Regions from separate parts of the Terribacillus sp. JSM ZJ617 genome, predicted to be linked through region 1. Evidence: riboswitches for the same ligand, from Rfam matches in the RefSeq annotation. Region 1 holds a riboswitch; the other holds the start of a gene.
The links. A riboswitch is a leader RNA that binds a small molecule or an ion and turns the genes downstream of it on or off. The one in region 1 is predicted to bind glycine.
Positions count from the first base shown of each region.

Region 2: it holds a riboswitch for glycine, as region 1 does, so the genes downstream of both, gcvT (glycine cleavage system aminomethyltransferase GcvT) here and ACH6C1_RS01620 (amino acid permease) in region 1, are expected to answer to the same signal.

Region 1 covers NZ_JBISEQ010000001.1:307,850-324,127, forward strand. Annotated here, with positions in the region: gene ACH6C1_RS01550 (DEAD/DEAH box helicase) at 1-1,289, shown strand, start outside; gene ACH6C1_RS01555 (TetR/AcrR family transcriptional regulator) at 1,412-2,002, opposite strand; gene ACH6C1_RS01560 (NAD(P)-dependent alcohol dehydrogenase) at 2,220-3,326, shown strand; partial or broken gene ACH6C1_RS01565 (contact-dependent growth inhibition system immunity protein) at 3,609-3,846, opposite strand; gene ACH6C1_RS01570 (hypothetical protein) at 3,904-4,323, opposite strand; gene ACH6C1_RS01575 (hypothetical protein) at 4,338-4,508, opposite strand; gene ACH6C1_RS01580 (Imm8 family immunity protein) at 4,905-5,231, opposite strand; gene ACH6C1_RS01585 (ribonuclease YeeF family protein) at 5,248-6,951, opposite strand; gene ACH6C1_RS01590 (bile acid:sodium symporter family protein) at 7,214-8,176, opposite strand; gene ACH6C1_RS01595 (sensor histidine kinase) at 8,721-10,181, shown strand; gene ACH6C1_RS01600 (sensor histidine kinase) at 10,516-11,958, shown strand; gene ACH6C1_RS01605 (class I SAM-dependent methyltransferase) at 12,033-12,743, opposite strand; gene ACH6C1_RS01610 (DUF2268 domain-containing putative Zn-dependent protease) at 12,853-13,617, shown strand; gene ACH6C1_RS01615 (LSm family protein) at 13,755-14,048, opposite strand; glycine riboswitch at 14,311-14,389, shown strand; gene ACH6C1_RS01620 (amino acid permease) at 14,511-15,854, shown strand; gene ACH6C1_RS01625 (YrhA family protein) at 16,016-16,278, opposite strand, start outside.
Region 2 covers NZ_JBISEQ010000002.1:621,753-638,030, forward strand. Annotated here, with positions in the region: gene ACH6C1_RS09360 (DUF1385 domain-containing protein) at 107-1,051, shown strand; gene ACH6C1_RS09365 (SA1362 family protein) at 1,095-1,517, shown strand; gene ACH6C1_RS09370 (patatin-like phospholipase family protein) at 1,531-2,418, opposite strand; gene mntR (transcriptional regulator MntR) at 2,507-2,926, opposite strand; gene ACH6C1_RS09380 (rhodanese-like domain-containing protein) at 3,118-3,504, shown strand; gene gcvPB (aminomethyl-transferring glycine dehydrogenase subunit GcvPB) at 3,541-5,010, opposite strand; gene gcvPA (aminomethyl-transferring glycine dehydrogenase subunit GcvPA) at 4,994-6,352, opposite strand; gene gcvT (glycine cleavage system aminomethyltransferase GcvT) at 6,367-7,467, opposite strand; glycine riboswitch at 7,624-7,712, opposite strand; gene ACH6C1_RS09400 (DEAD/DEAH box helicase) at 7,908-9,563, shown strand; gene ACH6C1_RS09405 (YqhG family protein) at 9,556-10,395, shown strand; gene ACH6C1_RS09410 (YqzE family protein) at 10,412-10,582, opposite strand; gene comGA (competence type IV pilus ATPase ComGA) at 10,773-11,777, shown strand; gene ACH6C1_RS09420 (type II secretion system F family protein) at 11,728-12,789, shown strand; gene comGC (competence type IV pilus major pilin ComGC) at 12,804-13,115, shown strand; gene ACH6C1_RS09430 (prepilin-type N-terminal cleavage/methylation domain-containing protein) at 13,099-13,539, shown strand; gene ACH6C1_RS09435 (hypothetical protein) at 13,523-13,846, shown strand; gene comGF (competence type IV pilus minor pilin ComGF) at 13,830-14,240, shown strand; gene ACH6C1_RS09445 (hypothetical protein) at 14,215-14,583, shown strand; tRNA gene ACH6C1_RS09450 (tRNA-Gln) at 14,626-14,696, shown strand; gene ACH6C1_RS09455 (MBL fold metallo-hydrolase) at 14,731-15,360, opposite strand; gene ACH6C1_RS09460 (LTA synthase family protein) at 15,692-16,278, opposite strand, start outside.

The sequences.
Region 1 (16,278 bases):
AATCCAGTATCATCTTTATACAGCAGCTAGGACGAGGTCTGCGGAAGCACGATTCAAAGGAATATGTGACGATCATCGATTTTATCGGAAATTACAAAAATAACTACCTAATCCCGGTAGCGCTCTCCGGCGAAAGCTCTCAAAACAAGGATGCGATCCGTCGCCGGATGAAGAACACTGACTATATTAAGGGAATCTCGACTGTTAATTTTGAAGATATTGCTAAGAAACAGATTTATAAATCTATTAGTGATAGCAAACTGACAGCAATGAAGACATTAAAAGATGCTTATACTGCTTTAAGAAATCGATTGGGTAGGGTTCCTTATTTGCAGGATTTTATTTTGCACCACTCCATAGATCCAGATGTACTTATTAAAGCTAAGGATAATTATCATCAATTCTTGATTGCTGTAAAAGAAGAAGTACCTCAAATCACGGATTATGAAAACAAAGTTTTAACAATGGTCTCTCAGGAGTTACTAAATGGAAAAAGGCTCCATGAAGTAGTCTTATTAGAGATGTTAAGTGAGCGCTCAGAAGTTTCCTTTGAGGAGTATCGAAGTTCACTTGCTGAAAAAGGATTATCATGTGATGATGCTACCATTACCTCCGTGCTGCGTATACTGGATCTATCTTTCTTTAGTCAAACGAACCGTAAAAAATATGGTGAATGGCCACTTGTTGAATTAGAGAGCCATATTCTGAAGATAAGGAAGGAAGTAAAAGAAAGTATTAACACGAATAATACTTTTGCTAAACTTCTTAAGGATGTCCTATTAACTTCTATAGAGAAGAGTAAACAATATGACAACAATATACTCACACGCTACGAAAAATACACACGTAAAGATGCATGTCGTCTGTTGAATTGGGATAGCGATGAAAGCTCCACAATCTATGGTTATAAAACAAAACATCAAACATGTCCTATTTTTGTGACGTATCACAAAGACGAAGACGTAGAGTCCAGTGTTGCCTACGAAGATACCTTTTTAAATGAACAAACATTTAAATGGTATACCAGAAGCAAACGTACTATCGCTTCTAAAGAAGTAGCAGAAATCATAAATGCGGATGATAATAACATCGATATTCATTTGTTTGTGAAAAAAGATGATGATGAAGGATTAGGTTTTTATTATTTAGGTCAGGTTCATCCAGATAAACAAACTGTTCAGCAGGAAGAGATGAGAAGCGGAGAAGATAAAGTTATTCCTGTAGTGACAATGAATATGATTTTGGAAGAGCCGGTGGATAAGAAGATTTATCGGTATATTGTAGAGTAATAAAGGAATTAAGACTGTATCTTAAATGCACCTCAGCCGATTATTCTCGGCTGAGGTATTTTAGTGGGAGCAATGTCCTTTCAACTTAGACAAGGCTATAGATCTATTATCTTAACCTAGAGTTATTTATTAACCTCCTTCATCAACGAAGAATGATAATGCAACAAATTAATAATCCTCCGCGCCATCTCTGAAGGCGTTGCGTCATACCCTGCCCTAATCCATTCCAATATCCAGCCATAAATACCATAAGCTCTATAATGAGTAAAATAGTCCGCATTAATCTCAGATGCCTTATCTCCTATAAAGGAGAATTTATTTTGGAAGATATCCTTTAGCACCTCTAACAAAGCTTCGCGGATTCCTGGTATCGGATCTTGGATAACAAGTAAGTCATAGTAATGGTTGTTATCCTTCATATACTGAAACACATCTGTTTCATTTGGATTCATCTTCGTTAAGTCGAGGATGGGGTTATCGCGAACTGGTTTGCAGAATTCATAACAAAAACGCTCCATTTCCAGTTCGATCATTTCCTTTGCTAATTGCTCTTTGCCGTCGTAATGTACGTAGAAGGTTGTACGGTTGTAATTTGCTTCCTCTACAATATCTTTTACTTTGACTTTGGAATAGCCTCTTTCTAAGACTAGTTTTTGAAACGTTGCTATTAGCGTGGCTTTTGTTCGCTCAATTCTTCGGTCTGTTTTCGGCATGATTTTCCCTCACTGTTACTTTCGTTGAAATATATTACTTTTAGACATTTTATTTTTTTTGTCTAAAAACGATACACTGTTAAATTATGTGTTGAAAACCCATACATTTTCGTTTTTTCAATGATTGATACGTTCTTAACTGATTCTTTATACTTAGGTTAATTATATTATAAATCTTTTTAATATAATTGAAAAATGTATAACTGGGGGAATTAGGATGGAAATCCAAGCAATGTTAACTACGGAAGAAAGCGATTTCAACAAACAGACACTGCAGTTGGATGAGCCAAAAGCTGATGAGGTGTTGGTACGGATTGTTGCTTCGGGTGTTTGTCATACAGATGCAACTGTTCTTGATGGCTCGCTGCCAGTACCATATCCGGCTGTACTAGGACATGAAGGTTCAGGGATTGTAGAAAGAGTAGGCAGCAATGTTACTACTGTTGAACCAGGGGATCATGTCGTACTAGGATTCAGTTATTGCGGTCATTGTGATAACTGCCTGGAAGGTAATGCAGGCGGCTGTGAAAACATGATGGAGCTTAACTTTGCAGGTAAAAACAAATATGGTGTATCACCAATTCATAAAGATGAGCAGGAAGTGTCACAGTTCTTCGGCCAATCTTCTTTCGCTACGTACAGCACAGTAGATGAGAAGAACGTGGTGAAAATCGATAAAGAGGCTGACCTTCGTCTATTGGGACCACTTGGCTGCGGTCTTATGACAGGCAGTGGTACTGTCTTGAACTCCCTGGCTCCAGAAGCTGGTACAAGCTTTGTTGTATTCGGTACAGGAGCTGTAGGTCTATCTGGTATGATGGCTGCGAAAATCGCTGGCTGCTACCCAATCATCGCGGTTGATATCCATGACAGCCGTTTGGAATTAGCGAAAGAGCTTGGCGCAACACATACAATCAACAGCAAAAACGAAGATGCTGCGGAGAAAATCAAAGAAATTACTGGTAAAGGTGCACATTATTCCTTGGAAACAACAGGTGTTCCAGAAGTTACACTAGCCGCAATCCGCTGCCTACGTGTGAAAGGCGAATGTGCGACAGTTGCCGTCGGTAAACGTGACCTGACAATCAACGTTACGAATGAAATCATGACAAAAGCTGTAACACTGAAAGGTGTTGTAGAAGGCGATGCTGTACCGCAATTGATCATTCCGAAACTAGTGAAGTTCTACCAAAACGGTCAATTCCCATTCGATAAATTGGTGAAATTCTATGAAATGGATGATATCCAGCAGGCATTTGAGGATTCAGCGAATGGATCTACTATTAAACCGATTTTAATTATTGATAAAGAATACCAAGCTTGATTAACGTAATTCTATTCCAATTAAGAATGCTCAGCGGCTATGTCGCTGAGCATCTTTTTGTGAATGTGCTAAATTAAAATATTTTACCGGGTCCGCCATATCCGAGAATCTGTTTCGTAACTGTTTGTGTATACCCATCTGCAGAGAATACATGCTTATACCGAATTACAGCATATACAAAAAGACGAGAGTTAATCTCTCGTCCCTTAACTAGGTAAACTAATTACATAATTCAGTTTCTATTTGCGATATTATGCCTTGTAACCAATCAATAGGTTCCTATCCAAGTGCAGGAAAGTAAATTCCATCGGCACTTTCTTCAATAAAACTATTTTTCTCTTCTTTAGTTAGTGTGCTATTGATAAACTCCTTAAGAAATAAAACGGCATCCTTAAGATATACTATTTGTTTCCCTTAAAAATTCCTCAAAGGCATGTTCAGGTGATTCTATATCCTGATGAAAGGTACCTCCAAGGAATTCAAAAACATCTTCATTTTGTTCATTTTCATGATAAGCCACACTCGAGAAGACTTAAATAGTTAATCTAAGGGGCATTGATTACTGCTTTCCTTGTATTTAATAAATATCTATTCTTTGACATTCAAAAGTTATGAAGTCATCTTCAAGTATATCACCGGGTATCGTATCATTATCTAATTCTATAAGTAAATTCCCTAACATGACTTGCAGATTTTCTTTATCATGTAGTTTACAAGTTAATCTGTAAGAAAAGTGGTCATTAAGTTTCTCTATATAAGGAATGTTATCTTTGGATTTAACTAACTCTGTAACATTGAAACAATATAAGGACCCATCCAATTCGTCCCCAATTTCACATTGGAATGGTTGTGAAAAGCACATTATATTGTGGGCACCATCTGATACAATTACCTCTGCCTCTAGGGCTTCTTGGGATAACCAAATTATATTAATAATTTGCATTGGTTGTTTTACCTTTTTGTTTTTTATCTTGAAAAATTTTTTACTTTGTATCAAACCTCTATTTCTTCTCATAATTCACGGATAGTTTTATTTTCTATTCGTCCTTTTCTAAATAAATCCCCTGAAGTTTTGAATGTTTGGGAGGAACTATCTTGAACTCTCGTTAAATAAAAACCTTCATTATTTCTGCTAATCCAATAACCTTCGTTTTTGTAGTAAAATTGAAACTCTTCACCCATTGCTACTCTTTGGGCGAATTCATCAAAATTCATATTATATTTGATGATATAATCTCCCTTTTATTACTTTTCATAAAAGAATTATGATTTTATTATCGATGGTATTTTAAGCAAGAGAACTATAAAAGAATTAAATCTGTAACCTTTGTTCTATCGCTTTCACTTCATCTCTTACTTCGTGCTCATTAATATACATTCGGTATTTCGAAATCCTCTTCATAAGGAGAGAATCTTGCAGTAATAGAACTTAATTCTGAGAAGAGGCTGTTTTCAAGTTTACTTAGATCTTCATAGTCAATTTCTACGTCATATATGCGAGTGAATTCATTGCAAAATGTAATGGTATTATATTTGCCATATGTATATTATTTGATATTTAAACAAGGTATTCTCTGTTTAATCGTGCAACTTAAAATATCTCGATAGGTTATTCAGATATATATCATAATCCTCGTCTTTACATTTGTTCATAATATTATCTAGAGATAATTGCACGTTTCTAATATTAAAATCTTTCATCAAAAGATAGCCATGTCCTATTTCTATATCAATTTTATCCAATACTTTATTTAATCTTTTTGGGCTTATAACACTAAAGGTAAGCATATCTGACGCTGCTGGTATATCCTGTTCTCCTACGTCAATTTCAAAAGAAACGATGAAATCGTCCGCGTCCTCACCCCAATCTTCAATATCTTTAACTATAGATTTGATTTCTAACATCTTTTTTTCCACCTTTTTAGTCTAATATATCAACATGCACATTTCTCAATTCTGTCTTTGAACCTACTACTGTTTTTTCGTTTTCAGTAAAATTTGCTCTCCACATCTTCTCTTTGGGTTTATACTGAAGTCTAAAAGCTTTCATTTTATCCTTACTTTTATAACCAATGAAGTTTCCGGAAGTATCATGTATTGCCTCTGCATCCTTTCCAGCCCAGTTTTTACCTGCATCTAATGCATTATTTCTGGTCGTACTTCCTAGTGTTGATAAACCTTTAGGGGATTTTTTGACTCCAAGTAAAGTTTGACTGCTGCTAAGATTATCAACGTAACCTTGATGCCACCATTTACTTTTTCTATTCTCCTCATCTCGATTTTTTAAGCTGTTTTTTGAAGTTTTTCTATCCTCAAGGTCACTCAGCTTATTTTTCACCTTACCACCATCTGCCTTCTTAGCAAGAAATCCACCATTCTTCAACAAGACCGGCTTAATATATTTCTCTCCAAACTGAAAGGCTTGTTGTCCGGGATTAGGAGGAGTTAGAAGAGAGAGGCCAGCTTTAAATCTTTTCGATTTAGGGGCTTTTGAATTTAATATTGTACGAATATCATCAAGGCCTTTTTTAACTCCAAATTTAAATTCCGATTTTATGCCTTTTCCCCAAGGAATTATAAATGCTGCTGCTAATCCCCTTTGCCACCAAGAAGATTCTGGATCAAATAGGGTAACGAAATCTTCTGTGAAATAGTTCACAGTGTCTTTCCATGCGGGACCTAGTATATCCATTACGATATTTGTTTCATCAGACGGCTGACTTGCTCTAGGGTTAGGGATTTTACCAACGAATTCAAAACGGGGACCATCTTGAGTAGGGTACTCTCGGATAATCCTGCCGTCTTTTAGTGTATGATAACTTCCATTCCACTCGTTATAGTAATCCATAACAGATTCTGTAGTTTTGACAAATGGAAACAAAGAGTTGAATTCGTCTTGTGTAATTTCAGCCTTCTCACCAGTCGCAAGAGCATTTCTGCCTCTTGCCATCATTTTAAACTCGTTATGATAAGAGGAAAAAACACTATTAAATTGGCTTACATTGAAATTGTCTACAGTAATATTATTCTTGTCAATCGCACTCTTCAGCTTAGACACATACGTTTTCAGCTGCTGTATATCGTCCTCAGACTTATCCAGCTTGCTGGTAGCATTCGAGTCCATTTCGTACATATTATCTACTGTCTTGTTAATTCTCTTTTTTGCCTCAGCAACTGAATCTAGGAATGTGTCATCTTTTACATGTGATACGGATGCAAGATCACTTACACTATTAAGCTGTTGATTAATCATGTTAGTTGTAGCAGATAGACTTTCCTGTGCCTTCTGCATTTTATTAGTCAGTTCGTCTTCTAAGAATTCCTGGCGGATAAAGCCACTTTCATTTGGTTCGAAGGAGAGAACTTGCTCATTAACGGTGCCTAATGCTTCTTCATATTGTACCAAAAAGCTTTCCATAAATTCGAGGAAGGGTTTGTGCGTTTCCTCAAAAAAGGAGCGGATGGAATCGGCTGTATTGCCTTCAAATCCATCGTGAAGAGTCGTAACACCATTGAGGGCTTGTTTGACCTGTTCTACACTTTCCTTTGTTTGTCTGATAAATTTCTTTGTGCTTTCAATCTGCTGCTGGATGTCCTGTACATCTAAATTTTTAATTTTCTTCACCGCCTGATATATCCGGAGCTGTTCTTTACTTGTAATTATAATAAAGGAAAATTTTGGTGAAAGGGGAAATAGCAAAAACACTTCCTTTTTACCAGAACTAAAGAGTCGTTTTTTGGAAAAACACTACAGAAGTCTTAGGGGCTATAAGATGGTTATATATTGGTGATAAAGCTAAGAGAAAGGATCAATCTGGAAAGACTTCTTATTACTAGGGGTTTAATAAAAAATTAGCCATCCTCTAGTAGGAGGATGGCTAATTCTATTAAGATATCTGCTCCTTAGCATCTACTTTCTTCTCACCACTGCCCATTTTCGCAAAAATATTAGCCAGAATGGAACCTGAGATATTATGCCAGACACTGAAGATAGCGCTTGGTACAGCGGCCAGCGGGGAGAAGTGTGCTGTTGCAAGCTGGGCGCCTAATCCTGAGTTTTGCATGCCTACCTCGATGGATGTTGTTTTGACTTTGGGCAAATCCATTCGCAGGAGCTTGGCGAAGGCGAATCCGAGTAGGTAGCCGAGCACGTTATGCAGCACGACGACACCGAAGATTGCTAGTCCGGTTTGTGCGATTTGTTCTTGGCTATTGGATACGACGGCTGCTACGATCCCCATAATTGCGACAGCGGAGACTAGCGGCAGTACTTTTACGCTTGCTTGTGCTTGTCTATTGAAGAAGCGTTTCACTAATAACCCCAAGACAATCGGGATGATGACAACATTCACTATAGAAATAAATAAGGAGACAGGACTGACTTCAATCCATTCGCTCGCAAATAAAAGAATGAGTGCAGGTGTTACGATTGGTGCGAGAACGGTTGTGACTGCTGTGGCCGTAACGGATAATGGCACATCACCTTTGGCTAGGAAGGTCATGACGTTAGAAGACGTTCCGCCAGGGCAGCATCCTACGAGAATGACGCCGACAGCAACTTCTGGAGGTAATTGCAGCCCTTTTGCCAAAGCAAAGGCAAGCAGCGGCATGATCAAGAACTGTGCGACCACGACTGCCATAACTTCAAATGGACGTTTTACCACGCCTTTAAAATCACTTGCTGACAAAGTCAAACCCATACCAAACATAATGATTCCGAGCAGCGGGGTAATAAGCGGGACAATCCATGTAAATCCTGCCGGCAGCATAAAAGCTATTACCGCAAACAAAATGACCCAATACGCGAAGGTACTTCCGACAAACTGACTAAATCGCTCTAACGTTTTCATCATCCACCTCTTCATTCACTGTTTGTGAGATTGTATAACACATCATAATAAATTTCAATATTTAAATTTTTCAGATATATATGGGGGTATCAACTGTTAAACCATTGGTAGTCAAGGCATTGGTATAAGGGGGATACATGCCAGTACAAATATCGGGATTTCTAATAACTATTTTTTGTTTAAGTCATTCTATCTTTTCAAAGTATGAACTCCTCATTTGTACACCAAATTAATCCAAGGTAAAGTATTCCAAATAGGTTTTTCCTTACTAACAGTAGTAGTTAAATGGAAGACCTCTGGTATAATATGTGGGTATAAGTATCCATTGGGTATGAAGGAATTTATGATAATAGTAGCAATGAGTTATGGGTTATAAATCCTATAACAAAAGGTGTAATAATTTATACATAGTCTGGAATAGTACATGATGCTGAACCTCCAAATGGTGCGGTGAAAGCAGCTATTACAATACATGGACATGGTTGAAATAACACACAAAATACAATCCATGATGTGGGTTTTAGCAGTTAGGAGTTTAGTTGGTATGATTATTGGTATATTAATATGTGCCATCGGTTTACTGCCGTTGTTTTTAGCATGGAGCATAGGCAAAGTTTACAATGAAACAAAGTTATCGGTGGGGATGATCATATCTATGATCTTAATCACGATCTGGCAGTTAGATATAGGAGTTCTGTATTTTAAGGATGTGCTGTCAGAGGATATTACATTATTCCTGTTCAAGCTGTTTCGTGCAGGGCCGATGTTCACCCTTCCCATGGTATTGTATATGGCTTATTGGATTATCAACAATCAGCCATCCGTCACGGAAAAAACGAATAGGCTTACGAAAATGTCCTATGCTCTTTTTACAAAAAAAGCACTAATTGGCTTCACTATATGGAGTCTGGTTGTTTATTTCATAAGCTGGACGAACTTGGGAGTAACTGGGTTGGTCGTTGCCAATGAAGGATTCACTGGTACTCACTATTTTCCTGAGTACGGACCGCTTTTATGGGTCTATTTCCTGCACATGGCTGGTATTGTATTTTTCTTGTTAGTGGTATGTGTATTATCATTAAGAATTCGAAACTCATACTTTAAGAACCTCCTTATGGGTTTTTCATTCAACGCATTGCTGCTAATTGTATCAGGATCTCTAAACAACATTCTTCTAACTGGCCTTCTAGCAAGCAGTATTGGTGTCATTATATTTTCAGTGGGAGGCCTGCACGTCTTCATTAAGTTCAATGTAGACTTGAAAAACCACTCATATAAATTAATGGTAAAACAGAAAAAACTAGACTATACAGGTCAGCTGACTGGCAGCTTGATTCATGAAGTGAAAAACACAAACTCCATTATTAAAAGTTTTTCGAGTATGCTGGAAAAAAGTGATGATCTAAATGAGAGGGATAAGCGGACATTGGAGATGATAGGTAAATCATCCGAACATCTAGATCAACTGACAGATAATTATAGTGCATATATGAAGGACTCTGCATTAGCCTTTAAAACAGAGGATCTAGCGGAGATTATCCAAGAGTCTATTGATTTTTCAGCAGGGATGCTTCAAGAAAATAAGGTCGAGCTGGAATTCATCCATAACTATTCGCCACTGAGTGTTTATCTGAATAAGACAAACTTAAAACAAGTCTTTATCAATCTCATAAAGAATAGCGTCGAGGCAATGTCGGAAGACAGGCCGGAAAAGAAGATATCTATTAGAACAGACATTAATGATAAAAATATCATCATACACTTTATCGACACTGGTAAGGGCATGCCCCAAGAGAACTGGGTAAGTGTATTTGATCCGTTTATCTCCTTGGGAAATAAAAAGCGAGGAATGGGATTGGGTCTTCCCTTTGTGAAGAAAATGATGATTGAACACTTAGGAGATATAACGATAGTCGAAAGTTCGCCAAGTGGTACGCATTTCAAGCTTGAAATACCGCAAGAAGGAATGCTGCATGGTTGTAACTATCAAAAACAAATCAGATAATATCGATTCGATATCCCTTAGATATGGAGGATACTCCAGTCTGAAATTAGGAGAGAAAAGCGCTCAGCCTCGTAGTGTTGAGCGCTTTTATTTTCGTTTGCACGTGAATATTCGTTAATGTAAGGTCTCGAGCATCGAACTGAGTCTGCCGCAACTGAACGGAATACATCTGATATAATGTACAGGCATAAGTTATAAAGGGATATATGAGAATAGGCAGCTGAAATTATGGTTTAATAGCTCCTAATTCGCGTAATGGAATCCACATTACTTTCGTACAAAAGAACATAGTCAAATCCATGATGTGGATTTCAGCAGTTAGGGGTTAGCAGGTATGATTATTGGTATATTAATATGTGCCATTGGTTTACTGCCATTGTTTTTAGCGTTGAGCATAGGCAAAGTTTACAATGAAACAAAGCTGTCGACAGGAATGATCATATATATGATCCTGATCACCATTTGGCAGCTGGATATCGGAGTTCTTTATTTTAAGGATGTTCTGTCGGAAGATATGATTCTATTTCTATTCAAGCTGTTTCGTGCGGGGCCGACATTCGGGCTCCCTATTGTATTATATGTAGCTTACCGGATTATCAAAGACCAGCCATCAATGGTGAAAAAGAGGAATTGGCTGACGAATGTTTCGTATGCTTTTTTCACCAAAAAAGCACTGATTGGCTTCACGATATGGAGTGCTATCGTGTATGTGATAAATTGGACGGACTTAGGAATAAAAGGATTGACTGTTACCCAGGAGAGGTATACTGGTGTTTACTATTTTCCTGATTATGGGCCGCTATTTTGGGTGTTCTTCATACACATGGCTATCATTGTGATTTTCTTAGTAGTTATGCCTGTATTGTCGAAGAGAATTCGGAATTCACACTTCAAGAACTTCCTTATGGGTTTTTCATTCAATGCATTGCTGCTGGTCATACCAGGAATTCTGAACTTTTTTCCTTTAACCGGCGTTCTTACTAGCAGCATTGGTGTAATACTATTTTCGGTTGCGAGCATGCATATTTTTGTAAAGCTGAATGTAGATTTGAAGGCTCATTCTCATGAATTATTGGAAAAACAGAAAAAACTAGACTACACGGGTCATTTGACTGGCAGTTTGATTCATGAAGTGAGGAACACAAACTCTATTATTAAAGGTTTCTCAAGTATAATGGACAAAAATGGTTCCCTGGATGAAAGTGATAAACGGAAACTGAAAATGATAGGTGATGCATCTGACCATTTAGAGCAGCTTACAGATAATTATAGTGCGTACATGAGGTCGTCAGCATTGATCTATAAAACAGATGATCTTGCGAAGATAATCCAAGAATCCATTGCATTTACAGACGGAATGCTGCAAGAGAACAAAGTTGAGTTGGAGTTCATAAATATCTATTCACCACTGAATGTTTATCTGAATAGTGCAAACTTAAAACAAGTATTTATAAATTTGATCAAAAATAGCGTGGAAGCAATGCCGGAAAACAGGACAGAAAAGAAGATAACAATCAGCACAGAGATTGATGATAGGAATATCATCATACACTTTATCGACACTGGGGTGGGTATACATCCTGAGAACTGGTTGAGTGTATTTGATCCCTTTATTTCGCTGGGAGATAAAGAGCAAGGAATGGGATTAGGTCTGGCGTTTGTGAAGAAGATGATGACTGAACACTTAGGGGATATAAGTATAGTCGACAGTTCATCGACTGGCACGCATTTCAAGCTTGAAATACCACAAGAAGGCATGCTGAATGGTGGTAAATAAAATCCTTGGATTCATGAAGCATTTGATAATATGAAAAAGGAAGCTCAACATTTAGCGTTGAGCTTCTTTTTGTTTCAACTACATCTGAATATGCGAAACCCCAACTTATCTTTATTTCGCTGCATGATTTCCTTGTGTTTTTCCAATATCTCTAACAATGCATCATCGATAGATTCTGATAGGGAGTAATCAGCAGCGTTCTGTTCATCAACCTGATCCAATGTTGGTTGGTATTTCGTTATATCAACTTGCTGAAATCCAGCTTTTCTAAAGGCTGTCAGCCATTCATCCTCCGTTAATAATTGTGGGAAGCGATAAAAATCCACAATAGAAGACCGTTCTTCTTCTGAAATTGTTTGCTCCAATACAGTTTCGATTGCGAATAATCTTCCGTTCGGCTTCAGCACTCTTTTGAGCTCACGAATAGCGGAGGCAACATTGGTAAAGGAAAGGACGGATTCGGAGAGGGCCATATCAAAATGCTTATCCGGGTAGGGGAGATTTTCAGTGTCTCCGTGTTTGGCTTCAATCGGTAGATTTAAACTTGAGAACCTTTGCTGGGCTTTCTCCACCATTATGCTGCTGTTGTCTAAGGCACTAACACTGGAGCCGAATTGCTGAGCTAGGTAAGCAGCAGTTTGCCCCGTGCCGCATCCTGCGTCCAGAAGTATTGTATCACTACTGATTTTCTCCTCATCCAAGATTTTCTTCGTTAATTGTAATCCGCCGGGATGGGCGCCACCCACTCCAAATAATGCGAGACAATCAAGATATGTGTAATTCAAACGTAACCCCTGCCTTTATATGACATCATTGCAATATGCTATGAATACAGAAAAGTTTTGTGCCAATAGTCTTCATACTGAATAAATTGGTGGTGTTAGGGGGGAGGAAATGAGCGTAATCAGAACGGATGAATGGCTGCTTGAAAATTATGAAGATCCACTCGCACTTTGCGAGAAGCTAACTGCACTTTTTGCTGACGCTTCTGCAGCTGAAATATATGATTACTTCATACGGCATGGCATGTACCGTCCGATAAGGAAAAAGCGTAAACAGCTGGATCAAAAGGTGTGGGAGATCGTGCGGCAGGACGAGGCATTTCTGCAAAAGGAGTGGGAAGGTCCGGATATACCTATCTATATCTTCCCTTCAGATGCCCGTAATAAATGGCTGCAAAAGCAATTGGGCGGTAAATCCGGTTTAGCATTCAAGGATAAGCTCTTTTTATTTTTATCACCAGAAAATACAGAAGAGGAGATAAAAGCAATATTCACGCATGAGTATAATCATGTTTGCCGACTGAATCGCTTTGATAAGAGCGAAGAGATGTACACTTTGCTGGATGCGATTGTATTAGAGGGGATAGCTGAAAATGCTGTTACGGAAAGATTGGGAGAGGAACTGACTGCCAGGTGGGCATCGTTTTATCCGGATAAGAAAATCGAGAAAATGTGGTCTGATTATATTGTTCCGAAGCAGGAGCTTTTGCCGAAGGATGATGAATATCAAGCTATTTTATTTGGTCATCGCAGGTATCCAAAGATGCTAGGGTATTGTGTTGGTTATCATGTAGTCAAAAATTATATGGAAAGATACAGCTTATCCAGTGAAGACTTGCTGTCTGTCGAAGCCAGTGTAATTGCCGGAGATATGTAAGGGTTTATGGAGCTTATGCTTACATATCCTGTGAGAACTCCGGAGACATGGACATGAAGAAAGCCCGGCTGCACCAATTCCAGGCTTTTTCATGCTGTCATACGGTAATCAAATTTATATGGAATACGGCTATATAGTCAGATCCAGAATAGAGAAAGCAAGGCTATTCCTGCGATGGCTCCAAAAGCTACTCCAAAACCAAAGCCAAAGCCGCGCCCAAAACCACCGCCATAACCGCCGCCATACCCATTTCCGTAGCCTCCGTAACCGAAGCCTCCTAGATTTCTGGAGCGGCCCATAGGCTGCAAATATACACGATCCCGGTCTACCCGCTGGATGATTCCTCTATGGACTTTTCCGTCATGGCAACGGATTTCAACAGCTTTACCGGTATACTTTTGGCATAATGAACGATATTGTCCAACTGACATATCTTCACCTCCATTATTTTAGGATACAGGGTATTATATGTCCTTGATAAAATATTGAAGGGTACAAGTATCTTAGGGGTTTAGCGGAATCTTGGTGAACAGCACATAAAATGCTGAAATGCTGGTGTTAGTAGAAATGACGAGCCCGGAGACGAAATTAGGATTTGACAAAAAATCTAACAAGGAATAGAATAATGACTATTCAACAGAATCTAAATAACTTAATAATAGAGCTATGAATGCTATGGATCACACTATAGCAGGAGCAGCTTCTGGAGAGACCGCCATTTGCGCGGCGCCGAAGGGTTCACAATCTCAGGCAAAAGGACAGAAGAGTATCGGATATGTATTTGTGTTGTGCTGCGCGCGTATGACCAATAGTATTTGTTATTCTTGTGATCAAGAGATTGGAGAGCCTCCAATCTCTTTTTTTATTGGGTTGAAATGAAGGAGGAGCTAGAGTTGGCACAACAAGAGTTAAAGAGGGACTTATCCAATAGACATGTACAGCTTATCGCTATTGGCGGTACGATTGGTACCGGATTATTTTTAGGATCTGGAAAAGCAATACAGCTGGCAGGTCCCTCTATCATCTTTGCTTATTTGATCGTAGGTATAGCGCTGTTTTTCGTGATGCGAGCACTAGGGGAACTGCTGTTATCGCAAGCAGGCTATCAATCTATTACAGACATTGCCGAAGACTATCTCGGACCTTGGGCATCGTTTTTGACGGGATGGACGTATTGGTTTTGCTGGATCATGACAGCGATGGCAGACGTAATAGCTGTCGGGGTGTATGTGAACTATTGGTTTGATATCCCGCAATGGATACCTGCACTTATCTGTGTAGTCGTTTTATTAGGGCTTAATCTATTAACGGTAAAGCTATTCGGGGAATTGGAGTTTTGGTTTGCCTTGATCAAGGTAGTGACGATTCTTGCGCTAATTGGAATAGGTATTTTTCTGTTGGTGATTGGATTCCAGACAGATGCAGGAACCGTATCGGTTACAAATTTGTGGGAGCATGGCGGACTGTTTCCAAATGGAATCTCCGGCTTCTTGCTAGCCTTCCAGATGGTAGTCTTTGCATATGTCGGAGTGGAACTGATTGGGGTATCAGCAGCCGAAACAGCCAACCCAGCTAAGAACATCCCATCTGCGATCAATAAGATACCATTACGAATTCTATTTTTCTATGTTGGAGCACTACTCGTTTTATTAATGATAAACCCATGGACAGAGCTGAATGCAGCAGAGAGTCCGTTCGTAAAAACATTTAGTTTGGTTGGTATCCCAATCGCTGCAGGTATCATCAATTTCGTCGTCTTAACATCCGCAGCATCAGCCGGGAATAGCGGCATGTTTTCCACAAGCCGCACCTTATATAATTTAAGCAAGCAAGACCAGGGGCCATCCCAGCTTGCTAAACTGAATAAAAAGCACGTCCCAGCGAATGCCTTATGGCTATCAGCGATTGTCGTATCAGTAGGAGCGCTCTTAAGCAAACTCATCCCAGAACAAGCCTTTGGAATTGTCACAAGCATTAGTGCTATCTGTTTTATCTGGGTTTGGAGCATCATTCTTATCTGTCATATTAAATATAAGAAAACACGTCCGAAATTGCAGAAGAAATCAACATTTAAGGCACCATTTACGCCGTTTGTGAACTATGCTGTGCTGGCGTTGTTTGCAGGGGTTCTTGTTATTATGTTGGTTGCTGATGAGACACGGCCCGCGTTGTTGCTGACGCCGGTGTGGTTTGTTTTGTTGTTTGGGTTGTATTGGGGGAGAGTAAATAAAGAATAAAAAAATTATATAGTAAGTAAAGTGAGAAATGATATCTAGCTGAATTAGTTTGATATCTAACAAACATAGATAGAATTACCAACCCAAGGATCGGTGATTCTATCTAACTATAAGTTAAGTTTATTTAACGAATGACCACAGCATAACGTAAGAGTAGTATCTCAGAGTACCAGTTTTAAGGCATCAACTAACATCGCATCGAAGGATTCGAATGATTGAATGTGCGTGCCGGAGGGCTTATCAAGTTCTACATATCTGGTTTCTTTTGTGTCATAAGCGTACCACGCGGTATCAGAGTCACCAAAAAATATATACTGCTTCTGCCAGTCATTTTCATACCACAATTCGTTTGTTTCTATAAAGCCATGAACATCTTCAGTTACTGGATTATCCAGAAAAGATTCATCTACCCCATAAATTACAA
Region 2 (16,278 bases), on a different contig from region 1:
ATACGTAGCATGCCTTAACCAAACGATTTTAATCACAGATGCCATCTAGTGTTATCTGTATTTTTTTAGTAAAATAGAAGGAAATCGAAACGAGGCTGGTGAAATAATGTCAGATAAACAAACCAATACCTATGGCGGGCAAGCCGTCATTGAAGGTGTCATGTTTGCGGGAAAAAACAGCTTCGTTACTGCCGTTCGCAGAAATGACGAGAGCATAGACTACTTAACCGTCGAACGCCAAGACAATCCGAAATTATCCAAGCTGAAAAAGATACCTATACTGCGAGGAATCGCAGCGATCATACACGCTAGCGCCAATGGCACGAAGCATCTGAACTTTTCTTCAGAACGTTACGGGGTCAATCCTGAGGACGATGCACAGATAGTTCCAGAGGAGAAAAAATCAAAGCTGGCAATGATCATTGGTATCGGTGCCGTTGGTGTACTATCCTTTATCTTCGGGAAATTGATCTTCACACTGACTCCTGCACTCGTCGCGGATTTCTTCGACAAGTGGCTTCCTTCCAGGTTCGAACAAGTTGCACTGGAAGGTTTCCTGAAGCTTATCCTGCTTCTTGCCTATGTTTATCTCGTTTCCCTGACACCATTGATCAGACGTGTATTCCAATATCACGGCGCTGAACATAAGGTGATCAACTGTTACGAAAACGGTCTGCCTCTTACGGTAGAGAATGTACAAAAGCAATCCAGGCTTCATTATCGATGCGGATCAAGCTTTATGCTGTTCACTGTCATAGTCGGGGTGATTGTGTATATGTTCGTTGCCACAGATCCGCTATGGTGGCGTATGGTGAACCGTATCCTGCTTCTGCCGCTTGTCATCGGTCTGTCCTTCGAGGTACTGCAGCTGACGAATAAGGTTCGTGATATCCCTGTTCTTCGCTTCCTTGGCTATCCAGGCCTATGGCTGCAGCTGGTCACGACAAAAGAGCCAAAGGATGATCAAGTGGAAGTTGCCCTGGCTTCTTTCAAAAAAGTGCTTGAAAATGATTCTGTACAGGTGAATAGTGGTATAAAGATAGTAAGATAACGAAACCATGTCACCATCAAGGCATGGAAAGGAGGAAAATGGGTTGCGTAGATCTGGGTCTTCCATCATCGTGTTTGTTTTGATTGGTCTTGCTGTCATCGGTGTCAGCATGCAGCTCGTGACAAATCCAGGAGCATTCTTCCAAAACGTGCTCGTTTGGATCGGAGGTGCCGTCCTCTTTGGTGCATTACTCTACTTCATTCTTACACGCTTGCGTGGCCGCTCCGCTGCAGGCGGCAGCGGCAGCAGCAGTGATATGCAGAAATATAAGAAAGCAGTAAAGCAGTCCAAACAGAAATACAAGCAGCCAAAAGCCCGCCCTGTCAGCAAACCAGCTAAACCAGCAGCTAGTATCAAAAAAGCTTCCGCTGCCAGAAAAAAACGTCCGGTAAAGGATCGCTCACGCGGTCCGCAGCTTCGTGTCATCGAAGGAAACAAACAGAAACGCAAAAAGTCGAGCATCTGATGCCCGACTTTTTTTATGGCCAGCGTTTTAGAAAGTGCTCTGCTTTCTCTTTGCCGACTGCTATCAGCTTCTCCTTTTCCAAAGCTGATATATCGAAATCGGCCATTCCGATACCTTCTACCGGAATGAAGATGATGTCCCTTGCTGTTTCCTGATTTATATGACGCATATCATGCGCTACCTTCATCGTCTTAAAAAGCGCATAAAACAGATCAAAAGATTGATGAACTTTCTGGACCGGAATTTTTTGTACTGCTTCACTCAGCTTCATTCCCAGGATAGGCCGCCTCAATAGACGCTCCTCCCCTTCCAGTGTCCAAAGCGGGAAGTTGCTCAGCACTCCGCCGTCGAGCAGCAGACTTCTTTTCCGATTGTTATAGAGAAGTTTTGCCGGCATGAATATGTACGGAATACCTGCACTCATCCTAATAGCCCGGGCTACCGGGAAACTTCCGCCATCGATTCCATATGTCTCGTTCAAATCATCCGGAAAAACGATTAACCTGCCTAACGTTACATCTGCTGCGATCACTTTCAATGTTCGAGGCTTCAAATCATGAAAAGTATACACTTGTTTTCTTGCCAATGCCTCATAAAGCCAGCGTTCCAATGCATTTCCTTTATACAGGCCCATCTTAAAATAAAGCGTCAGCCAGTTGGCAAAGGGAATATATCTTGTAAGCTTAATAGGATCGGTGAATTTACTGATATCCGTTTCTTGAAGCAATGCTTCCATTTCTTCCCCGCTGTAGCCTGCTGCCAGCAAGCCGGCGACAATAGCACCAGCAGAGGTGCCAGCCACATTTTCAAACTCGTATTTCTCCTTCTCCACAGCCTGTATAGCACCGATGAATGCAAAAGCCTTCACCCCGCCGCCTGAGAAAACACCGTCTATTTTCATAAGCACGCTCCATGATGACTTTTTATTATACCTAATCAGGAAAGTGCTTTTTTAGAACAAAAAAACCATCCAAATTGGATGGTTTCTGTTAAGACTTCTGTTTTTGCTGTATTTTGATCAATGCTTCTTTCCGTTCATTATCTTCCTGGAAGTACTGAACAAGATCACCGATCCGCTCGATTGAATTCCAGCTCATATGATGCTCGATACCTTCTACATCCTGATAAATATTCTCTTCCTCGACACCGATTATTCGCAGGAAGTCTTCCAAAAGTTCATGCCGATAGACAAGCCGTTTGCCGACCTGCTCTCCTTTATCAGTAAGAATCAAGCCACGGTACTTTTCATATTTCAGATATTCATCTTTGTCCAGCTTCTGCACCATTTTCGTAACAGAAGACGGATGTACCTGCAGATTCTCTGCTATATCGGACACTCGGGCATATCCTTTTTTCTCCATTAATATGTAAATTTGTTCAATATAATCTTCCATGCTCGGTGTAGGCATAAAACTCCTCCATTCAATCCACTGCAACTTCTATCTTAATATGATACACCTTTTCCAGCGGACAAACAAGCCAACAAAGTTGAAGCGGGTCAAAAGTGTTACACTTATATGAACAGCTATAAAAAATCTTTGAAAATAAGCGCCTGCTTGCTATAATGTAAGTTGGAGTATCAGCAGATGGGGGAAATGACATGGAAGCAGTACTAGTTATTGGAGTTGCACTGATTGTATTCATCGCATATAGTGTAATCCGCTATTTCATTCAGAAGAAACACCTGAAAACTCTTACAGAGGAAGAATTCAAAGCTGGATACCGTAAAGCGCAGCTGATTGATGTACGTGAGCCGAAGGAATTCGACGGCGGACACATCCTAGGTGCACGGAATATCCCACTTACCCAGCTTCGCTACCGTTTGGCTGAAATCCGCAAGGACAAGCCTGTTTATATGTATGACCAAAACGGTACACGTACTGTTCGTACTGCAGCAATGCTGCATAAAAAAGGCTATCAGGATCTTAATCAGCTAAAAGGCGGTTTCAAAGCCTGGAGCGGTAAGATCAAACGTAAAGGTGATTAAAAGAGCTTTGCACATTATGTGTGCAAAGCTCTTTTTTCATTCTGGTGTAGGTGTATAGCGAAGAATCGGCTTTCTGGCGGCAGTCGTTTCATCCATTCTGCTGACGACTGTTGTATGCGGCGCCTCTTGTACAATCTCTGGGTTATGTTCTGCATCTGCAGCAATATCCAGCATCGTATCAATGAAACTATCCAATGTTTCTTTCGCTTCTGTTTCGGTTGGCTCGATCATTAGTGCTTCCTCAACATTGAGCGGGAAGTAAATAGTCGGTGGATGGTACCCGAAATCAAGCAATCGTTTCGCGATATCAAGCGTACGGACACCCAGCTTTTTCTGTCTGCGCCCGGAAAGAACGAATTCATGCTTACAATGCTGGGTGTATGGCAGATCGAATGCTTCACTCAAGCGACGCATCATGTAATTCGCATTCAGGACCGCATATTCACTTACACGTTTCAGTCCTTCTGGTCCCATCGTCCGGATATACGTGTACGCACGTACGTTGATACCGAAGTTTCCGTAATATGGCTTCACTCGTCCGATAGAATCTGGACGATCTTCGTCAAGGATGATTCCTTCCCCTTGTCTGCGGACAACCGGCTTCGGCAGGAAGGCTGCAAGCTCCTCCGAAACGCCGACAGGACCCGATCCTGGTCCCCCGCCGCCATGCGGGCCGGTGAATGTTTTATGCAAATTCAAGTGCACAACATCAAAGCCCATATCTCCAGGTCTTGTATAACCCATGATGGCATTCAGATTTGCACCATCATAATACAATTTACCGCCTGCTTCATGGACAATCTTGGCCATTTCCAAAATATCCTTTTCGAACAGACCGAGTGTATTCGGATTCGTAAGCATCAGCGCTGCTGTATCTTCTCCAACGACTCGACGCAAATCCTCCAAGTCAACTAGTCCTTCTTCATTTGATTTAACTGTTACTGATTCGAATCCAGCAACAGTTGCCGAAGCAGGGTTTGTTCCATGCGCCGAATCCGGCACGATAACCTTCGTACGCTGCGTCTCGCCATTCTTCTCATGCAAGGCACGGATCATCATCAGTCCAGTCCACTCTCCATGAGCTCCTGCTGCAGGCTGCAAGCTAACCTCGTGCATACCGGTAATTTCCTTCAGCTGCTCTTGCAGATCGAACATAAGCTCCAGTGCACCTTGTGCCGTTTTGTGATCCTGATACGGATGAACGTGGCTGAATCCATCCATTCTGATGACATCTTCATTGATTTTCGGATTATACTTCATCGTACAAGAGCCGAGCGGATAGAATCCGGAATCAACGCCATAGTTTCTTCTTGAAAGAGCTGTGTAATGCCGGATGATCTGCAGCTCGCTCAATTCTGGAAGCGCTGCTGGTTCGCTTCGAATATATTCTGACTCGAAAACTTCTGAAAGATCCGTTTCCGGAACATCCAGCGGCGGCAAGCTGTATCCTGTCCTGCCTGCTTTCGTTTGTTCGAATAACAATGGGAAATCAGTATTGTTTTGCATGGACTGCAGCCACCTCTCTTACAAATGTATCAATCTGTTCTTTTGTGCGCTGCTCCGTCACAGCTACAAGTATGTGGTTCTTCAAACGATCATCAATCCGTCCCAAGTGATACCCCCCGATAAACCCTTGTGTAACCAGATGATCATTCAGTGCATCCGCATCATCTTCTACTTTAATTACCAATTCATTAAAGAAGGCACCTTGGAAGATGACTTGCAGCCCGTGTGCTTCAAGCTGCTTTTTCATATAAAGTGCTTTTTGGATATTCAAGTGAGCCATCTCAGCTACACCTTTTTTGCCTAGTGCACTCATGGCAACTGAAGAAGCCAAAGCATTCAATGCCTGATTGGAGCAAATATTCGATGTGGCCTTGTCCCGGCGGATATGCTGCTCACGTGCTTGGAGTGTCAGAACGAAACCACGTCTGCCTTCCTCATCTTTCGTCTGTCCGACAAGTCTTCCTGGCAGCTTGCGCATCAATTTCGCTGAGCTTGCGAAATAGCCGCAGTGAGGACCGCCGAACTGCGCCGGGATACCGAATACCTGTGTATCCCCAACAACGATATCTGCTCCGAAGCTGCCTGGCGGAGTCAAGAATCCTAAAGCCAACGGATTGCTGGAGACAACCATCATCGCTTTCGGCTGTGCATCTATGATTTTGCGAATAACAGCTAACGGTTCGACCTGTCCGAAGAAATTCGGATATTGCACGATGACACTAGCCGTATCCTCATCCACAGCTTCTTCCAGTGCTTCTAAATCGGTCAAGCCATCCTTATGAGGAACTGTGACAATTTCCAAATGCTGCCCTCTTCCATAAGAATCGATCACTTGTCGAGATTCCGGATGAACCGCTTCTGATACAATGATTTTCTTCTTCCGCGTATGGCCAGCGCTTAATGTCGCTGCTTCTGCAAGTGCAGTTCCGCCATCATACATGGAGCTATTCGCAACATCCATTCCAGTCAGCTCAGCAATCATCGTCTGGAACTCAAAGATTGCCTGCAGCTCTCCTTGGGAAATTTCAGGCTGATACGGCGTATAAGCTGTATAGAATTCAGATCTCGATATAACATGATCCACAATCGAAGGAATGTAATGATCGTACACACCAGCTCCAAGGAAGGAAGCATGTGTTTTCATCGTCACGTTACGACTTGCCAAAGCTGCCAGTTCAGCTTTCAATTCCCCTTCACTTTTCGGTTCCTTGATCTGAAGCGGTCCCTTCAAGCGAACTTCCTCGGGGATATCAGAGAACAGCTCCTCCGTGTCTTTCACGCCTATCGTTTGAAGCATTTCTTCTTTGTCTTGCTCTGTCATCGGTAAGTACCTGAAATCCATGCTGTATCCTCCCTCTATTTCCGTTTATAGAATGGTGTTGCAACTACCTTGGCTTGCAGCCGTTTCTTTCGTATCTGCACTTCCACCAGACTGCCTTCTTCGACAGCATCCGCTTGTACGAGTGCAAGGCCGATATAACTATCCAGTGTCGGTGACTTTGTTCCTGTCGTTACCTCACCGATTTGTTCGTCACCGCTGAAAATTGGATAACCATGGCGCGGTATCCCTTTTTCCTGCATTTCAATGCCGACGAGCTTCCGGTTCGCTCCGTTCTCTTTTTGCTTCTTCAAGGTCTCTTTTCCGATGAATTCGGCAGACTTATTCGTTTTCACTGCAAATCCAATTCCCGCCTCGATCGGCGTAATGTCCTTCGACAACTCATTCCCATACAGCGGCAGATTCGCTTCAAAGCGTAAGGTATCCCTTGCACCCAAACCAACTGGCTGAAGATTGTATGCTTGACCGTTTTCCAGCAAAAGCTCCCAGACAGCTTGCCCGCTTGCAGCCGGTCCGTAGATTTCAAAGCCATCTTCGCCAGTGTAGCCTGTGCGTGAGATTAGGAAATCTCCTTCCGCCCCTTCCAGATGCACTGGAAAAGCGAATCGGAAAAATGAAATTTCCGACAATTTTTCATCTGTCAGCTTCTGCAGTATTTGCTCTGCATGAGGTCCTTGCAGGGCAACTTGCATATAAGCATCTGATTGATCTTCGATACTGACACCATCTCGTTTATGAGAAAGCAGCCACTCCAAGTCCTTTGCTGTATTGCTGGCATTCACAACTAGCAGATAACGGTTCTCTTCCAGCATATAAACGATTAAATCGTCTACTGTTCCGCCATTTTCATAACACATGACACTGTATTGCGCTTTATTCGGAACGAGCAGTTCAATGTCATTTGTCAGGACAAACTGCAGAAAGTCTTTGCTAGCTGGTCCTTCAACCAGAATCTCACCCATATGGGAAACATCGAACAAACCGGCCGCCTGCCGCACTGCATGATGTTCTTCCTGGATGCTGCTGAAATGGACTGGCAGTTCCCATCCCCCGAAATCGATCGTCTTGCTGTTTGCCTCGTAAGCAGGATAAAGCGGGGTTCTTCTCAACTCACTCATCATCTTGCTCCTCTCTTATGTACCTCGCAACAAAAAACAGAGCCACCTCGAAAAAGCTTTGAGGGGCTCTGTCCATTTACCAGAAAGTTTCTTATCGTCCTTGGACCATAGTTGCTTCTTGGGTGGCTTCTACTACGGAAGCACTCTCCAGAGTTGCGTCGTGCTGGAGTTCTTTTGCCTGAGAGATTCACTCAATATTTGCTCCTTCGGCGCCGCTGTACAGCGGTCTCTCCTCCAACATTCACTCGCGGTTTATGAAATTGGAAAACGCGGGCATACTAACAGACAATCAACCTATAAAAAAGCAAAATCCAAACATTTTAATAAAAAATATTGATAATGTCTGGTTTCAGCCTCATTATAACATAACATTTTTACGATGTGTCTACCTTTTTAAGCTTTTTAAACGAAACTCCGAAGAATAAGGAGATGAAATCACAATGCAGGTGCATATAAAAGATGATAAACCTTTCCTCGACATGATGGATGATAAATTGCAGCAAGAAGGAGAAACAGCATCATGGGAGCATTTCAAGATGGCTTATACAGCGGCCAAGGAAACGAATATCGATACATTTACCGGGTTGGTTGCACCTGGCTATCTGCCGCATATGACCTTCCATCCCCATCAGCTGGAAGCAAGCCGGCGAGTTGTGGAAGAAATGAATGGACGCGCCATCCTGGCAGATGAAGTTGGTCTGGGGAAAACGATTGAAGCAGGTCTCGTATTGAAAGAATTAATGATACGAGGCTTGGTGAAAAAAGTACTTCTGCTCGTGCCGGCATCTTTAGTGAACCAATGGGTGAACGAATTGAACACAAAATTTCATATTCCGGCAGCCTCCCAGCGTAAGCAATATGTGTGGGAGCATTATGATGTGATCGTCTCCTCCATCGACTTGGCAAAGCGCTCCCCTCACCGGGAGATCATTTTGGAGCAGGACTATGATTTCGTGCTGATCGATGAGGCGCATAAACTGAAAAACAATAAGACAAGAAACTATGCGTTCATCCAATCGCTCAAAAAGAAATATTGCCTGCTGCTGACTGCAACGCCTGTCCAAAACAAGCTAAGTGATATTTACAATCTTGTATCCTTGCTAAAGCCTGGCTACCTTGGCAGCTACAAGCAATTCAAAGATACATATGGAGATGACCGAAGAGATGCAGAAGAGCATCATTACTTGAAGGAGCTTATCCGTAAAGTGATGGTCCGCAACCGACGGGAAGAAACGGGACTGCAATGGACAAAGCGGAAAGTGGAGACGATTTGGATTGATTTTACCGAACAAGAGCGACAGGTATATGAAAATATGCAAGACTCCACCAGTGCTGCAGCAACCTTTGCAAAAATAACCCTGCTCCGCGAGCTATGCAGCTCCAGGGAAGCGGCATATTTGTCCATGAAAAAGATGGTCGAGGAAAATCCGGAAACCGGTAATGTGTATTTGCCCGTTATGAAAGAGATTGAAAAGCTGCCGCAGCATAGCAAGGCACTGAAAGTGGTCGAGCTGATCAAGGCTGCTCCTCCAGGAGAAAAGTTCATCATCTTTACCGAATACCGGGCAACGCAATTTTACTTGCAGTGGACGCTGAAGCAGCACGACATATCCTCCGTTCCATTCCGAGGTGGGTTCAAGGCCGGTAAAAAGGATTGGATGCGCGAGCTGTTCGAAAAACACGCACAAGTACTGATTGCGACCGAAGCTGGCGGCGAAGGTATCAACCTCCAATTTTGCAGTAATATGATCAATTATGATTTGCCATGGAACCCGATGCGGCTGGAGCAGCGCATTGGAAGGATCCATCGTTTTGGTCAGCAGAAGGATGTACAAATCTATAATTTTGCCGTACGGAACACGCTTGAAGCACACATATTGGAATTGCTTTATAAGAAAATCAACTTATTCGAGCGGGTAATCGGGAATCTAGATCATATCCTTGCCGAACTGCAAGTTTCCGATGTGGAAAAAGAGATTAAGCGGATATTTGCTGACTCCCGTTCCGAAGGAGAAATAAAAGTAAAGCTGGATAATTTGACTGCGGTAATCACCGAGACGGGTGAACAGCTGGAAAGGGATAAATTACATGGATAGACAAACACTCCACCAGTTTCTGCGGAAATTTTTCCTATCTAACGGCTGTCAGCTTCTTGAGGAAAAAGAGGGGCTGCTTCGGTTCCTATTGACTCCAGAACTGGATGAAGAATTGATGAATCGGCCGTTTTATTGGCGCTATAAGAAAAGACTTGGCCAAGAAGGTGATCCTATGGAGCTCACCCTTCTGACCGACCCAAACGAGACAGCTGAGAAAGCAGAGCATATTCATTTCGGCAGCCCTCGACTGCACAAGATATTCCGTCTGATCCGCGACTCCGCCCAAGTAGCTCGTCTTTATGAAAAGGTAGATACAGCTTCCCGGACACCTTTATACCCGTGGCTAATCCGCAACATGAGCGTCCACTTTTCCGGTAAACGCAAACGTACGGAAACACATTCTGTTGGCTTACAGTTACTGAATGGCCAGCTCGCAACCGATTGGATGGAGAACTTCTCCCAGGTGGAATTCAGACAGCAAATCAGCGATCAATGCTATTGCCTCTCCCCTATCATCCGATACCAAAGCGGCTACCAACGGATAAGCAGCTATATGCATACCTATCTGGATACTATTGATGACAGCTGGGTGAAAGAAACAGCAGAAACGCTCAAACAAGAAGAAGAATTGCTGGCACACTTTTTTGATCAAAGCGCTCAGGAAGAGCTCGAAGAAGAAATCCGCGAAGAAAGAGCTGCACTATATAAGAACGAGCTGGATGCAGTGCATAAAAGACTAGTCCCATCCATTCAAATGGAGACAATCAATGCCGGCATCTTCTATCTATCCGAAGAAACCGTACAGAAACTGCTCCATAAAAAAGAGGCCTGAATCATGTTCAGGCCTCTTACTTTTTACGACTACGGAAGAACAGCTTGAAAGCAAATGGCAGAACACCAAACCACTTTCCGTGCAGCTGGTGTTTTTCTTTTTCCTTCTGTTTCTTCTCCTGCTTCGGTGCATCCATCTTTTTCACCAGCTCCTGGGTTACGAATCGGAAATAATCATTGGAAGACATGTGCTTAGCCCCCTCTACTTTTACTAGTAGCGTGACCAATTTCATTTCGTTCCATACAACATACGTGAAGTTCTCTTTCTTAATTAGCAGAAATGAATTTTGTCCTCCAATGCACTGTGTTTCCTTTATTTTCGCAATATGACCGCTGCTATGACTTTGTAGTATTGTAACTGCAAAGGAGGTGATATAAGTGCTGGATAGCCCTTCAGTTTTTGCGGCTAGTTTGATGGAAGAAGCGATACAGCAGCGGGCGTCAGACATTCATTTCACACCGGAAGAAGATGAAACAAGCGTATTCATACGGATACACGGAAAGCGTGTCCTGCACAGTCGCTTATCGACTCCGAGTTTTCGCAAGCTGATTGCTTACTATAAATTTGTCAGCGGTATGGATATCGGAGAGATGCAAAAACCTCAGGATGGGGCAATGCCATTTTCGTATAAGGGACAAAAGCAATATTCTCTTCGTCTATCTACCCTGCCGCTGAAACAAACAGAAAGCTTGGCAATTCGTATACTTCCCCAAAGTGATGCACCCTTGCTCGACCAGTTGTTTTTATTTCCGTTCCAAATAAGTTCATTGCGGCAACTATTGCTGGAAAGTACAGGAATTCTCCTGTTCACAGGCCCGACAGGCAGCGGGAAAACGACGACAATGTATAGCATCCTGCAGGATTTATTACGAATCAAAGCATGTCAGGCTATCACATTGGAGGATCCGATTGAGAAAAGAATGGAAAACATGCTGCAGGTGCAAGTGAATGAGAAGGCCGGCCTTACGTATCAAGCAGGATTAAAAGCAGCGCTGCGGCATGATCCTGATGTGCTGATGATCGGAGAAATCCGCGATGAATCCACAGCCAGCTTCGCCTTCGAAACGGCAAGGACTGGACATCTTGTCATAAGCACGCTCCATGCCAAAAATGCAGCAGGCGCTATTCACCGCTTGAAGGAAATGGGAATTCCCATAGCTGACTTGCATCATACGTTAATTGGTGTCGCATCGTTGGAACTTCTTCCTATCACAACGCCCCATCCTTCACGTGCGGCCATTATGGAGCTGGCCGACTCTTCACAAATCAGCCGCATGCTGAAAACGAATAAAACATCTTTCCTGACATTCGCAAAACTTAGGAGGAAAGCCTATGCATATGGTTTTATCACGAAAGAAAATTATCAACTTCAAGAAGGATGACAAACTGTCTATGGAACAGCAGATGCTTTTCCTCCAGCAGCTTCACCGACTCAGAACACAAGGATATGATATGGCTCGCTCGCTTGATTTCCTTCACTGGCAGCCGCAATGGCGAACGGCTACACAGACTCTTCAGGAAGGTCTTAGGCAAGGTTTGCGACTGGACGAAGCCTTTTCACACGCTCGTTTTTCATCGTTAATCGTCATTCACTTTTATGTGGCACATCATGACGGAAACTTGGAAGATGCATTGGCAAGAAGCTACACTACAATGCAAAAACAAATACAGCAGCTTACTAAGTTCAAGAAAGTCACTCGTTACCCCATCTTTCTTCTATTGAGTATTCTGCTGCTGCTTCTTTTTGTTAAGCTTTATGTCTATCCTTCTTTTCTAACTCTTTTTGCATATTCTGCAGAATCAGCAACCCTTCTCCGCTTTTTCTCCAATCTGGTGAATTTACTTTTGTATGCAAGCTTACTCCTCGGTGTGATCGGAATCAGTCTATATTTCCTACAAGGATCCTTTAAGAAACGCTGGCCACCCGCAAAGAAACGCTATTACTTGGAGCGCATACCTGTCATTCACAGTATAGCCCGCACAAGGACAAGCTTCCAGTTCGCCATTCAGCTTGGTAATTTTCTTTCAGCGGGACTTTCCCTGTATGAAAGTCTCCAGCTTCTATCAAAACAGCAATATCATGACATGCTTCAGTTGTACAGCAGTGTCTTACTATCCCAGCTGACCTCAGGATATACATTGAAGGAATGTCTGCCAAGTTTTCCACTGCTTGATGCCCAGCTTCAAAGTATTTTGGTGAAAGAAAATGATGTATCATCACAATCAAAAGATTTGCTGATGTATGCAGAGATCATGACAACTAAAATGGAAGATCGAACAAAAACTGTCCTCTATCTGCTCCAGCCTATTCTGCTTTGCATCATGGCACTATGCATCATTATTGTCTATCTATCTTTGCTTCTCCCTATGTTTCAGATGGTTCATACACTATAGAAAGAGGTTAACTGATGCGAAATGAAAAAGGATTCACATTAATAGAAATGCTTATAGTTTTGCTTGTTATCTCCGTGTTGATGATTCTTATCGTGCCGAACTTAGCTGATAAAAATGACCGGGTCCAAACGCAGGGCTGTGAGGCACTATTAAAATTAGCTGAAAGTCAAGTGCAAACGTATAAGATAGACAATGGGACCGCCCCAACCTCGATTGCACAGCTCCAAGATGGCTACTTGACTGAAACGACATGTCAGGGTGGTAAGCGTTCCTTGGTACTAAGCCCTGGAGGCGAGGTTTCTTTAACGAATGCATCAGGCTCATAAACAAAAAGGTTTCAGTTTGCTTGAATTGATTATAGTACTCGGTCTCGCTTCTTTACTGATTAGCATCGGAACAGGTGTGTATTCCCACTTATTTGTGGAAGCAGAAGCAAAACAATTCAAAAATCGGCTGGAACAAGATTTGCTTTATTTGCAGCAATACACGCAATTCGACAGGTCAGCTAAGCTGTACCTAGATAAAGGTAAATATGAAATCTATTCAAGCAGATTGAAGAAAGTTCTGTTAGTCCAGGAAATACCTGAAGGCTATGCGATTACTATTTATCCCAGTGCATTGTCATTCGGGTTCAATCAAACAGGTACAGCACTTGCTCCTGGTAATTTCACTATACGTACTCCTGCCGGAACCGATAAACTTGTATTTCCGCTTGGGAAAGGAAGAGGGCGCTATGAAGAAAGCAGATAATCAAGATGGTTTTCTGCTGCTGGAAGCATTGTTCAGTTTCGCGATGTTTCTGCTGCTATGTACGCTTCTGCTTCCGTTATGGATTGACGTGAAAAAGGAACATTACATTCAGGAAAAACGTACGTTTTATTATAGTCTTCTCCAAAATGAACTCGCAAAGGCCGAACCAAAAGATCAGTATTTTAGAGACGATAAACTATTTATCGCATTAAGATTCAGTATCGAGGATGGACTTAAAAAAGGCTGCATTGACCTAAGAGTAAAAGGGCGAAAGGAGAATCGCTGCCTATATGGTTATCTCGAATAATAAAGGTTTCACGCTTCTTGAAGCAATAATTGCATTGGGCATATTGATTCTGATTCTCGTTTCAGTCCCTCCCCTTCTGACTCCTTTGGTTCAAGACACAAAATCAGAAGCTGTGTCTGTCAGACAGGCACTTCACTTCATATCAATGGAAGTGCACAAAGGCGCTGCTGTAAATACCGCGGAAGATAAGCTTTACATTCAGGATCAGCAAGGTCGAACAGCAGTTTTTGAGCAATATAAAGATATGATTCGAAGACAAGTTGATGAGAAAGGACATGAAATCTACTTGCACCATATTGAAGATTTAGAATTCATCCAGGATGGCAGCTCGATTGTCATAACTGTCAAAGGAAAAGAGGGATTGTCATATGAGAAACGTATTGATATGGAATGAACAAGGGTTCCTTCATCCATTCCTCTTGTTTCTGACAGCTTTCTTTCTGCTCCTACTAACTTCAGGCAGTATGCTTCTTCAAACGAAAGTACAATCGACTGACATGCTTTTCGAACAGTATAAATTAGAGCAAGCTGCATCTATCGCTTTCAAAACAGTCGAAAACCACTATCTTCCGAATCTAAAACCAGATGACGATGATCAAACCATTGAAATCCATAACAAAGCTTTGGAAGCTCATATCACCATTAATAGAGAAGAACAGCACCTACTTGTACGATACGAAATCAAAACAGATGAAAGTCTGGAATCGGTCACTTATTATAAAAAATATCCTACATGACGTATAAGATGGACAATCTAGTGCAAAATAGTCTATGTACGATGGGCTATAGCCAAGTGGTAAGGCAGCGGGTTTTGGTCCCGTTATCGTTGGTTCGAACCCAGCTAGCCCAGTATAAAGATCCCGCCAAAATGGCGGGATCTTCTTTTATATAAGGAAAGGATTCTTCGCCTGTTCTTCCCCTATCGTCGTTTTTGGACCATGACCCGGGTATACTTCATAGAAGTCAGGCAGTGACAATAATTGATCGGTAATACTTTGCATCAAGGTCGGCAGATCACCTCGATAAAGATCTGTTCGTCCAATGCCACGCTGAAACAGCGCATCACCGACGATTGCATACTTTTCTTTATGGAAGACAAGGCTCACACTTCCAGGAGAATGCCCTGGTGTATGACGTACTTCAAATTCGAAATGTCCAAACCTCATATTACCTGGCTTCAGATTCACATCCGCATCTCTCGCTGTTATTTGCTTGACTGGAAACATTTTTGAACCATTCTTACCTGGATCACCTAGCCAATCAGCTTCCTCTTCATGCAGATACACAGGAATATGATAGATGTCCCGCGCATCATCGACCGCTCCGATATGATCGAAATGAGCATGTGTCAGTAGAATAGCCTGTGGTCGCAGTTCTTTCTGTTTGATCCATTCAATCAGTTTGACGCTATCTCCGCCTGGGTCAACAATCAGGCAGTCGTTCTTCGATTCCAGTATGTAACAATTTGTTCCCATCGGTCCAAGACTTAAAGTATGTATTTTCATTTTATTCATCTGCTCCTCCCTGCGATTTCTTTTAAAAAAGGCTCGACAAGCATATATGTGTGTACTACTATATAGTATGTATTTGCCAAGCATTCTTTACCACAAGTATAGCAGGTAACCAACTATTTTGCTCATAGGAGGGCAAGCAAGTGATTCTTTCGATCATCTTGTTTTTTATTGCATTTCTTTGTGTTTGCACACTAATTACAGAATGTAAAAAAAGACAAATGAAACAGGCGATCTTCACATTTATTTCTGTGGTCGTCATCACATTAGTTTCTATTACGAACTTATTATAATTCATTAAAAAAGGATCGCTGCTTATGCAGCGATCCTTTTGTTAACTTGCTTTTTCCTTACCTTCTTGGAAATCGTAGAACCGGAGCAAGTCACCATAGATAATCCGATCGGAGTAATTCAGTTCTTTCGTTACTTGTTCCTGAATCGGTTCACAGACGCTTTCTATCTGTTCACCGGTCTCACCGGATATCTCTGCTTCTTCTCCTTCTATATTGTCAGCTGGCTCACCAGTCAGTCTGTCGTAGCACATATCATTGGTGAACACATAATCCTCACTGATGAAATCTCCATTTCGAAGAGCTGTGAAATCTTTGCGATCTTCTGCAAACACATCATTACCAAATTGGATGTCGTGTTTAGCGTCGATACCCAACAGACTCAGGATGGTTGGTTTCACATCAATCTGGCCAGCTACCTTCTCCATTACCTGACCATTTCCATCGCCAGGAATATGGACGAAGAACGGCACACGCTGGTTTTGGATTTGCTGGTACGGTGTAATATCTTTACCTAAATATTGACTCATCGCTTTATTATGATATTCACTGATGCCATAGTGATCTCCCATCATCACGATGATGGAATCTTCATATTCACCCGATTCCTTCAGCTGCTCAAAGAATTTCT